DNA from 3 places in the Pantoea osteomyelitidis genome. Region 3 is predicted to be linked to each of the others. Evidence: predicted binding sites of a transcription regulator. Region 3 holds the regulator's gene; each other region holds the start of a gene.
What was found. Region 3 encodes PurR, which represses purine synthesis genes. Its sites were predicted from a motif close to CANGCAAACGTTTGCNTG; they were not measured.
Positions count from the first base shown of each region.

Region 1: the regulator PurR is predicted to act here: its motif matches at 1,905-1,922, upstream of gcvT (glycine cleavage system aminomethyltransferase GcvT).
Region 2: the regulator PurR is predicted to act here: its motif matches at 2,178-2,195, upstream of ABU178_RS02570 (NCS2 family permease).

Region 1 covers NZ_JBGFSN010000005.1:343,966-347,242, forward strand. The annotation lists gene ubiH (2-octaprenyl-6-methoxyphenyl hydroxylase) at 1-305, shown strand, start outside; gene ubiI (FAD-dependent 2-octaprenylphenol hydroxylase) at 318-1,520, shown strand; gene gcvT (glycine cleavage system aminomethyltransferase GcvT) at 1,981-3,078, shown strand; gene gcvH (glycine cleavage system protein GcvH) at 3,099-3,277, shown strand, end outside.
Region 2 covers NZ_JBGFSN010000003.1:65,414-68,690, reverse strand. The annotation lists gene ABU178_RS02575 (Na+/H+ antiporter) at 1-495, opposite strand, end outside; gene ABU178_RS02570 (NCS2 family permease) at 719-2,068, opposite strand; gene ABU178_RS02565 (glutathione S-transferase family protein) at 2,452-3,117, opposite strand; gene soxR (redox-sensitive transcriptional activator SoxR) at 3,180-3,277, opposite strand, start outside.
Region 3 covers NZ_JBGFSN010000004.1:927,320-930,596, reverse strand. The annotation lists gene ABU178_RS09495 (C40 family peptidase) at 9-779, shown strand; gene cydH (cytochrome bd-I oxidase subunit CydH) at 810-899, opposite strand; gene purR (HTH-type transcriptional repressor PurR) at 1,184-2,209, shown strand; gene punR (DNA-binding transcriptional activator PunR) at 2,218-3,123, opposite strand; gene punC (purine nucleoside transporter PunC) at 3,229-3,277, shown strand, end outside.

The DNA of each region.
Region 1 (3,277 bases), on a different contig from region 3:
ATCCCATCGCCGGGCAGGGTTTCAACCTTGGCCTGCGCGACGTAATGTCGCTGGCGGAAACGCTGGCGACGGCGCATCGCCATCAGCAGGATGTCGGCAGCTTTAGCGTTCTGCAACATTATCAGCAGCGGCGTCTGCCGGATCGTGAGGCGACCATTGGCGTCACCGATGGGCTGGTGCGACTGTTTGCCAATCGCTACGCTCCGTTGGTGGTAGGAAGAAACCTTGGGCTGATGGCGATGGATAATCAGCCGTGGCTGCGAAATCAACTGGCTGAGCGCACCCTCGGGTGGGTAAAGCGTTAATAAGGGGCTTCGATGCAAACTTTTGATGTGGCTATCGCCGGCGGCGGCATGGTCGGGCTGGCAGTAGCCTGTGGACTGCAGGGCAGCGGTCTGCGCGTCGCCGTGCTGGAGAAATCTGCGGCGCCGCACTTTGATGCCAACGCGCCCGCGGCGATTCGCGTCTCCGCGATCAACGCCGCCAGCGAGCGGCTGCTGCAAAAGCTGGACGTCTGGTCAACGATCCTCTCAATGCGCGCCAGCAGCTATCACGGCATGGAAGTCTGGGATCAGGATAGCTTCGGCAGCATCTCGTTTGACGATGAGCAGCAGGGCTTGTCCCATCTCGGACACATTATTGAAAACCCGGTGATACACAGCGCGCTCTGGCAGCGCGCCAGCAGCTGCAGCGATGTCACGCTGCTGGCCCCGGCGCAGCTGCAGCAGGTAGCGTTCGGCGACAACGAAGCTTTTATTACCCTGCAGGATGGCAACATGATGAGCACGCGCCTGCTGGTTGCCGCTGATGGCGCCAACTCCTGGCTGCGTAATAAAGTAGATATCCCGATTACCTTCTGGGATTACGAGCATCATGCGCTGGTCGCCAACGTGCGTACCGATATGCCGCACGATGCGGTGGCGCGTCAGGTGTTTCATGGCGATGGCATTCTGGCTTTTCTGCCGATGCAGGATCCTCATCTCAGCTCCATCGTCTGGTCGCTCTCGCCGCAGGAGGCAGGCCGTCTGGAAACCATGCCGGAAGCGCTGTTTAATCAGCAGCTCTCCGTTGCCTTTGATATGCGTTTAGGGCTGTGTCATCTGGAAAGCGAGCGTAAGGCCTTCCCGCTGATGGCGCGCTATGCGCGTAGCTTTGCCGCGCACCGTCTGGCGCTGGTAGGCGATGCGGCGCACACTATCCATCCACTGGCCGGGCAGGGAGTGAATCTCGGTTTTATGGATGCCGCTGAGCTGATTGGCGAAATCAAACGTCTGCATCAGCAGGGGAAAGATATTGGCCAGCATCTCTATCTGCGTCGCTACGAGCGCAGCCGTAAACAGAGCGCGGCGATGATGCTTGCCGGAATGCAGGGTTTCCGCGAGCTGTTTGCCGGAACGCATCCGGCAAAAAAACTGCTGCGCGACGTCGGGCTGAAGCTGGCGGATACCTTGCCTGGCGTCAAGCCCATGATGTTGAAACAGGCGATGGGTCTCAACGATCTGCCGGCCTGGCTGCGCTAAATAATTTTTACTGGCCGGAGAATCTCTCTGGCCGCTTCTCCTCTGTTTTACCTTCTTCGCTGACCTCAATTCCTTCACTGCACCAAAAAAAGGCAGGGGCGCACTCTTTTTGTGCCTCATTTGATTTATTCTAATTTTACCGCTCTCTTCGCATTATTTTTTTTCATGTGATAACGTTTTTCGCCCCGTCTGATTTTTCTTTTATGCGGCTTATGCTTCGTTAATTTGCTGCTCACAGGCTATTGTATTGATTTTTATGTGCAATAAATCACATATTTCCAGTTTATTTCACTGGTTAATATTCACAGCGCCCCGCGACTGAGATTAATCTTCACCCTCGTTTTGCTTATGGTTAATTGACCCGTTCGGTGATAACGTCATTGCAAAGAGAACGTTTGCGTCGGTGATAAAACCGGTAAAAGCGCCCGTTTCGACTGACTTGCTTCTGCACAGGATAGTTATGACTCAACAGACGCCTTTGTTTGAACAACATCAAGCCTGCGGTGCCCGCATGGTGGACTTTCATGGCTGGATGATGCCGCTGCACTACGGTTCCCAGATGGATGAACATCACGCGGTACGTAACGACGCGGGTATGTTCGATGTTTCCCACATGACCATCGTTGACCTGCACGGCGCCCAAACGCGTGACTTCCTGCGCTACCTACTGGCTAACGACGTCGCCAAACTCACCCGGCCGGGCAAAGCCCTCTATACCGGTATGCTGAACGCTTCCGGTGGCGTCATTGATGATTTGATTGTTTACTTTATGACCGAGGACTTTTTCCGTCTGGTGGTTAACTCCGCAACGCGTGAAAAAGATCTCAAGTGGATTGGTGACCATGCGCAAGGCTATGACGTCACGCTGACCGAGCGTAACGATCTGGCGCTGATTGCGGTGCAGGGGCCAAACGCCCAGCAAAAAGCGCAGACGCTGTTCAGCGCTGAGCAGCGTCAGGCCGTTGAAGGAATGAAGCCGTTCTTCGGCGTTCAGGCGGGCGAGCTCTTTATCGCTACTACCGGTTACACCGGCGAAGCGGGCTATGAGATCGCGCTGCCGAAAGCTAAAGCCGCGGATTTCTGGCAGCAGCTGCTGGCGGCGGGCGTGAAGCCAGCCGGTCTTGGCGCGCGCGATACGCTGCGTCTGGAAGCGGGCATGAACCTGTACGGTCAGGAGATGGATGAAGGCGTTTCGCCGCTGGCGGCCAACATGGGCTGGACCATCAGCTGGGAGCCAGTGGATCGCAACTTCATTGGCCGTGAAGCGCTGGAAGCTCAGCGTAAAACGGGCACGGAGAAGCTGGTCGGCCTGATCATGACCGAGAAAGGCGTGCTGCGTAACGAGCTGCCGGTACGCTTCATCGATGAGCAGGGCCAGGTGCAGGAAGGGATCATTACCAGCGGTTCCTTCTCGCCCTCGCTGGGTTGCAGCATTGCGCTGGCCCGCGTTCCGGCCGGCATCGGCGACAGCGCAATTGTGCAGATCCGCAACCGCGAAATGCCGGTAAAGGTCACTAAACCTGTTTTCGTTCGCGCCGGTAAGCCGGTCGCTCAGTAATTTTTTCAGGAGAGATGGCGATGAGCAATGTGCCAAATGAGTTGAAATACCGTGAAAGCCACGAGTGGGTGCGTAAAGAAGATGACGGCACCTGGACCGTGGGCATCACTGAACACGCACAGGAACTGCTGGGCGATATGGTCTTTGTTGACCTGCCGGATGTCGGCGCAACTTTTTCCGCCGGTGATGACTGCGCGGT
Region 2 (3,277 bases), on a different contig from region 3:
AAACTTCAGCGATACCAGACCAGACGCATCGTTCATCAGGGCTTCGCCCTGCACGATTGACATGATTTTTTTCGGGATGCGACCCTCGCCTACAATACCGGAGAGCGCCACGGCATCGGTAGGCGACAGCACCGCCGCCAGCGCAAAGGCGGGCAGCAGCGGAATTCCCGGCACGATCCAGTGGATCAGGTAGCCAATACCGACCACGGTGATCAGCACCAGCATCAACGCCAGTCCGATAATTTCACGCCCGTGGTGGAGAAATTCGCTAATAGGGGTTTTCCAACCGTCAGAAAACAGCAGCGGCGGAATAAACAGCACCAGAAAAAGTTCAGGATCGAAATCGACATGCAGGCCAAAGGTGGGAAAGGCCAACATCGCACCTGCGGCAATCTGCACCAGCGGCAGCGGAATCTGAAAGGGAAGAATACGGGCAGCGACACCTGAGAGCGACACCACCAGGGTCATGATGAGGATGGTAAAAAAGATTTCCATGCTTTCCTTAGGCGTTTAGGCTGCGTCACCTAATGTTTTGTGAGCGCGGCGGCGGCTTATCGCGCCAGCGCCCTGCCTGATGACGGGACACAGCCTGGTTATCATTAATACAAAATTGTTGCCCGGAAAGTGTAAAGCAAAACGGCGAAGAAGTGCGACCAGATGTGCGGTCAGACGGGGAAAAAGACAAATCCGGGTGAGCAACCGCTCACCCGGCGAAGCATCAAATGGCCCAGCCGCCAGCGTAAAAAGCCACCAGCGCGATAGCGATAACCAGCGTGCCGATGTTCAGCTTGCGCCACTCGCCAGCAAACACGCGGCCAATCACCAGCGCGCCGAAGCCCAGCATAATGCCGGTCACGATGTTGCAGGTCAGGACAATAAACACCGCCGTCAGCAGACCCGCCATCGCATCGACAAAGTCGCTGAAGTCGATTTTCGCCACGTTGCTCAGCATCAGCAGACCCACGTACATCAAAGCCGGTGCGGTGGCGTAAGCCGGCACCAGGTACGCCAGCGGTGACATAAACAGAATCAGCAGGAACAGCAGACCCACCACAATCGCCGTCAGGCCGGTTTTTCCGCCCGCCGCCGTGCCCGCCGCCGACTCGATATAAACCGCCGCAGGTGACGCGCCGACCAGACCGGCAAACAAACTGCTGATGGAGTCGGTGGTTAACGCGCGGCCGCCGTTGATGATCTGCCCCTCTTTATCCAGCAGGTTCGCCTGGCCCGCCACCGCGCGAATGGTACCGGTGGCGTCGAACACCGCCGTCATCACCAGCGCCAGCACGCTCGGCAGTACCGCAGGCTTCAGCGCGCCCATAATATCCAGGCTGAACAGCAGCGAATGGCCGCTGGCATCTTTCAGGCTCGGCATGGCGAACAGGCCCTGGTAGTTAACGGCGGGATCAAAAATCAGCCCCAGCACGGAAATGCCGAGAATGGTAAACAGGATGCCGCCGGGCACGCGCCGTTTTTCCAGGCCAAAAATCATGCCCAGGCCACCCAGCGCCATCAGCACCGGAAACGAGGCGAAGTGTCCCAGCGCCACCGGCAGACCCGGCGCCGGATTTTTTACCACCAGGCCAATGCCGTCTGCGGCAATCAGCAGCAGAAACAGCCCGATACCGACGCCGGTGCCGTGCGCTACGCCCATCGGCAGGTTACGCAGAATCCAGGCGCGGATGCCGGTCGCGGAAATCAGGGTAAACAGCAGCCCCATAAGGAAAACCGCGCCAAGCGCGACCGGCACGCTGATCTGTTGTCCCAGCACCAGGCTAAAGGCAGTAAAGGCGGTCAGCGAGATGGCGCAGCCAATCGCCATCGGCAGGTTGGCCCACAGGCCCATGATAATAGAGCCGAAGCTGGCGACCAGACAGGTCGCGACAAATACCGCCGTAGGCGAGAAGCCCGCTTTGCCCAGCATGCCGGGCACGACGATCACGGAATAGACCATCGCCAGGAAGGTGGTCAATCCCGCAAGGATTTCCTGTCGCACGCTGCTGCCGCGTGCGGAGATGTTGAACCAGGCGTCCAGTTTTCCACTGGCCGGGCGAGATTCGTTAGACATAGTAGAGCCTCTGAAATGATTTTTTTAAGGGTGGTGCGCCATGCGGCCTCGGTCTGTTTTCGTTCCCTGGTTCCGTTACGATCGCGTTGAAAATTCAGCGCATTGTCATAAGGCAAACGTTTACCTGGCCGCAAAGAAAAGGCCGTTCGCCAACGGCCCGATAAAAAGGCAAACGATTATCCGGCCTTTAGCGGCAGATTTTCAACTGCTGTTTCGCGTTTGATCAGGATAAATCGCACCACTCGCCGTCGAGAAAGCGCACTTTCACTGCGGCCCGGCAAACTCTACGGAAGCCGCAGCGCGAAACGTAATAACAAATTCTTATGAAAGCGGCGCGTTGCGCAACAGGGTGAATCATCCGTTGCGCAACGGGAGGAAAAGATTCAGCTGGCGAGGTTTATCGGGCCGCCCTGCTCAATCGCACGTTGCCATGCGGCGCGCGTCTGAACTTTTTGCAGCCACTGCTGCGTGGCGGGCATCGCATCCAGCCCGCCGCGCGAGGTCAACGCCAGCAGCGGAAAACTCATCTGAATGTCCGCAATGCTGAAGCGCTGGCCTGCAAACCACGGTTGGGAAGCGAGGTGTGTTTCAATCATCTGCCTGTGCGGCGCCAGCTGCTTGTCGATATAAGCGCGCTGCACGCCTTTGCCGAGCGCGGCACCCACCGGCCTTATCAGCCAGGGAACCGGCGACTTGCCAAGGCGGCTGAATATCAGCTTCATCACCAGCAGCGGCATCAGCGAGCCTTCCGCATAGTGCAGCCAGTAACGAGACTGCAACTGCGCTGCTTCATCGGAAAGTTTCAGCCGATTTTCGTCGTCGTACTTCGCTTCCAGATACTCCAGGATCGCGCCAGATTCGGCAATAACCCGATTTTCATCGGTGATCACGGGCGATTTGCCGAGCGGATGCACTTTTTTCAGCGCTTCCGGCGCCATCATGCTTTTTTCTCGCTGGTAGCGCTTGATTTGATAAGGGACGTCCAACTCCTCCAGCAGCCATAGCACGCGGTGTGAGCGAGAATTCTCAAGATGGTGGACGGTGATCATAGCGGCTCCCGGTTGCGGTTCTTACACCAGTATAGTTGGCGTCGCTAAAATACCTGCGCGCATCAACCCTCGTCGCCCGGCTGCTGCTCATGCCCCGGATCCAGCAGCACCGCGCCCGATCCCTGTTGCGCCAGTCGATCGCCGGGATTACGCAGCGGGC
Region 3 (3,277 bases):
ACCGGACTATGCGTTTACTGATTACGCTTTTTGTACTGGCTATTGCGCAGCTGTTCTTTAATGTGGCCTCGGCTTCGCCGCAGGTACCTGTTAATGCCAGTTTGCACAAGGCGGAAAAAAAGAGTGCGCGCGACGATGAGCGGCGCAAACGTCGTCCCGTTAAAACCACGGCGAAAAAGTCTCGCCTCTCGCCCGTTGTGAAGTCGACACTAAAAAAGCCGAAAAAAACTCAAACCGCCACGCTGCACGCGGCAAACAAAAAAAGCGTGCCGACATCCCGTAAACGCTATGGCCACCAGCGTCAGGGCCAGGACCAGGTTATCACGGGCGATCTCACCACCATCAAAATGAGCAAAACCCACCGTCTGCGCTATCAAAAAGCGCGTGAAACGGCGATGAATAAGCTGATGGGCCAGTTGGGCAAACCTTATCAATGGGGCGGCACCTCACCCCATACCGGTTTCGACTGTAGCGGTCTGGTGTGGTACGCCTATAAGGATGTGGTAAAATTCAAGATCCCGCGCACCGCCAATGAAATGTATCATCTGCGCGATGCCGCGCCGGTAAAACGCGAGGCGCTGGAGAAAGGCGATCTGGTGTTTTTCCGTATAAACAATCGCGGCGCAGCCGACCATGTCGGCGTCTATCTCGGGAATGGCAAATTCATTCAGTCGCCGCGCACCGGTAAAGATATTCAAATCAGCGCGCTGGGCGAAGATTACTGGCAGCGACACTATGTCGGCGCCCGTCGGGTGATGACCCCCAAAACGATTCGCTGAAAAAGCCGGGCTTGCCCGGCTTTTTTACGCTCAGTGCATGATGGCGGTGAAGCTGAAAGCCACGATCATCAGCAATGCCGCCACGGTGGTGGTCAGCGCCAGTCTTAAATCAGTGTTCATTTGCTCTCCTTTACGCTTATAAAGTGTGTGGTTATTGTCATTTTCTCATAGCGCCCGGTAAAAATCTCGTTTTATCGATTCAGCCTTGCTAGAATTCGCCCTTTCGTTGCGCAACAGCAGCAACGCTATGCCGTCCGCTCTATTTAAAATGGCGTTTTTATCTGCCGGAACGTCACTTCACAGACGACAAACCAGACAAAAAAGGCGTGAAATACCTTTAGCGGACGCAAACGTTTAACATTATACTTATCAGTAGGTTGCGATAAGCCGGGAGTATCGTTTTCATGGCAACAATCAAGGATGTGGCAAAACGCGCGGGTGTTTCTACCACCACCGTTTCTCACGTCATCAATAAAACGCGTTTCGTTGCTGAAGAGACGCGCAACGCCGTTTGGACCGCGATTAAAGAGCTGCACTATTCGCCCAGCGCCGTGGCGCGTAGTTTGAAAGTGAACCACACCAAAACGCTGGGTCTGTTGGCTACCTCCAGTGAAGCGCCTTACTTTGCGGAAATTATCGAGGCGGTGGAGAATCACTGCTTCGATCGCGGCTATACCCTGATTCTGGGCAACGCCCACAACGACCTGCATAAGCAGCGCGCCTATCTGTCGATGATGGCGCAAAAGCGCGTCGACGGGCTGCTGGTAATGTGCTCAGAATATCCCGACGACCTGCTGAAAATGCTGGAAGAGAACCGCAACATTCCCATGGTGGTAATGGACTGGGGTGAATCGCGCGGTGACTTCACCGATACCGTGCTGGATAACGCTTTTCAGGGCGGCTACCTTGCCGGTCGTTATCTGATTGAGCGCGGTCACCGCGATATCGGCGCCATTCCCGGCCAGATGGAGCGCAACACCGGCGGTGGACGCCATGCCGGGTTCGTGAAGGCATTAAATGAAGCGGGTATTCAGCTGCGCCCTGAATGGACGGTACAGGGCGACTTCGAGCCGGAATCAGGCTATCAGGCGATGCAGCAAATTCTGAGCCAGAAACAGCGTCCGACCGCCATATTCTGCGGCGGCGACATTATGGCGATGGGGGCGATTTGCGCCGCCGATGAGCTGGGGCTGCGCGTACCGCAGGATATTTCGGTCATCGGCTACGACAACGTGCGCAACGCGCGTTACTTTACGCCCGCGCTGACCACTGTGCACCAGCCAAAAGCCCAGCTGGGTGAGAAGGCGCTGGAGATGCTGTTGGATCGCATTACCAGCAAGCGTGAAGAGCCTCAGACGATTGAAGTCAATCCGACCCTGATCGAACGCCGTTCGGTAGCGGATGGCCCCTTCCGGGATTACCGTCGCTAAGCGCCGCCTCAAATCTCGCTTAGCCACTCCTGATTCAATGTTTGCGCATCGCCCAGGTAGCTTAACAGCCAGCTGAGCGCGGGTGATGCGCGCTGTTCTGACCAGCTGACGCAGCAGGGACTCTCCGGAAAAGGCACGGGCAATGTCAGCTCGGTGATTTCTCCTGACCTGAGCAGCGGCCGTGCCAGATGCCCCGGCACCATCGCCACGCACAGACCGTCCAGCAAGCACGCCAGTCCGGTTTGCCAGTCCGGCACCACCAGCCGCCGCTGATTGTCCAGCGTCCAGGTATTGCGGCGCGGCAGCGCGCGCGATGTATCTTCCAGCACCAGCGAAGGCCAGGCGCGCAGCGCCTCATCCTCAATCTGCGCCAGTTGCGTCAGCGGATGGCCGCTTTTCACCACGCAGCGCCAGTTAAGCGCTCCCATATCGCGAAAGGCGAAACGTCCGCCAACCGGAATCGCCTGGGTGGCGCCAATCGCCACATCCACACGCCCGTCAGCCAGCGCATCCCAGACGCCGTTAAATACCTCATAGCTGATCAGCAGTTCAACATCGGGAAAGTGACGGTAAAAATCCTTCACCAGCTGGCGCGTGCGGGCGGGCTTGACTATGCAGTCTATCGCGATGCTGAGCTGACCGCGCCAGCCGTTAGCCAGCTGTTGACACTGCCGCCGCGTGGCGAGCATTTTTTTGATAACAGCGCGCCCTTCGCGCACAAAATGCTCGCCAGCCGGGGTCAGTACTACCTCCCTGTGTTGCCGCTCAAACAGCGGTACTGCCAACCAGCTCTCCAGCTGGCGCACCGTATAGCTCACGGCCGAAGGCACGCGGTGCAGTTCCTGCGCCGCTGCGCTGAAGCTGCCGGTACGCGCCACGGCATCCACCACCTCAAGACCATACTCAGACCACATAAGCTCTCTTCAAAAATTTTAACAGCAACCCGCAAATATTAACGTTTCACAAGCAGTAGCGCATCCTTTTACACTTTGCGGCGTTTAACCTTTACCGAGAATCACATGCTGACTTCAAAAGGATTTCTGCTCTATCTCGCCTTGCTGAGTATGC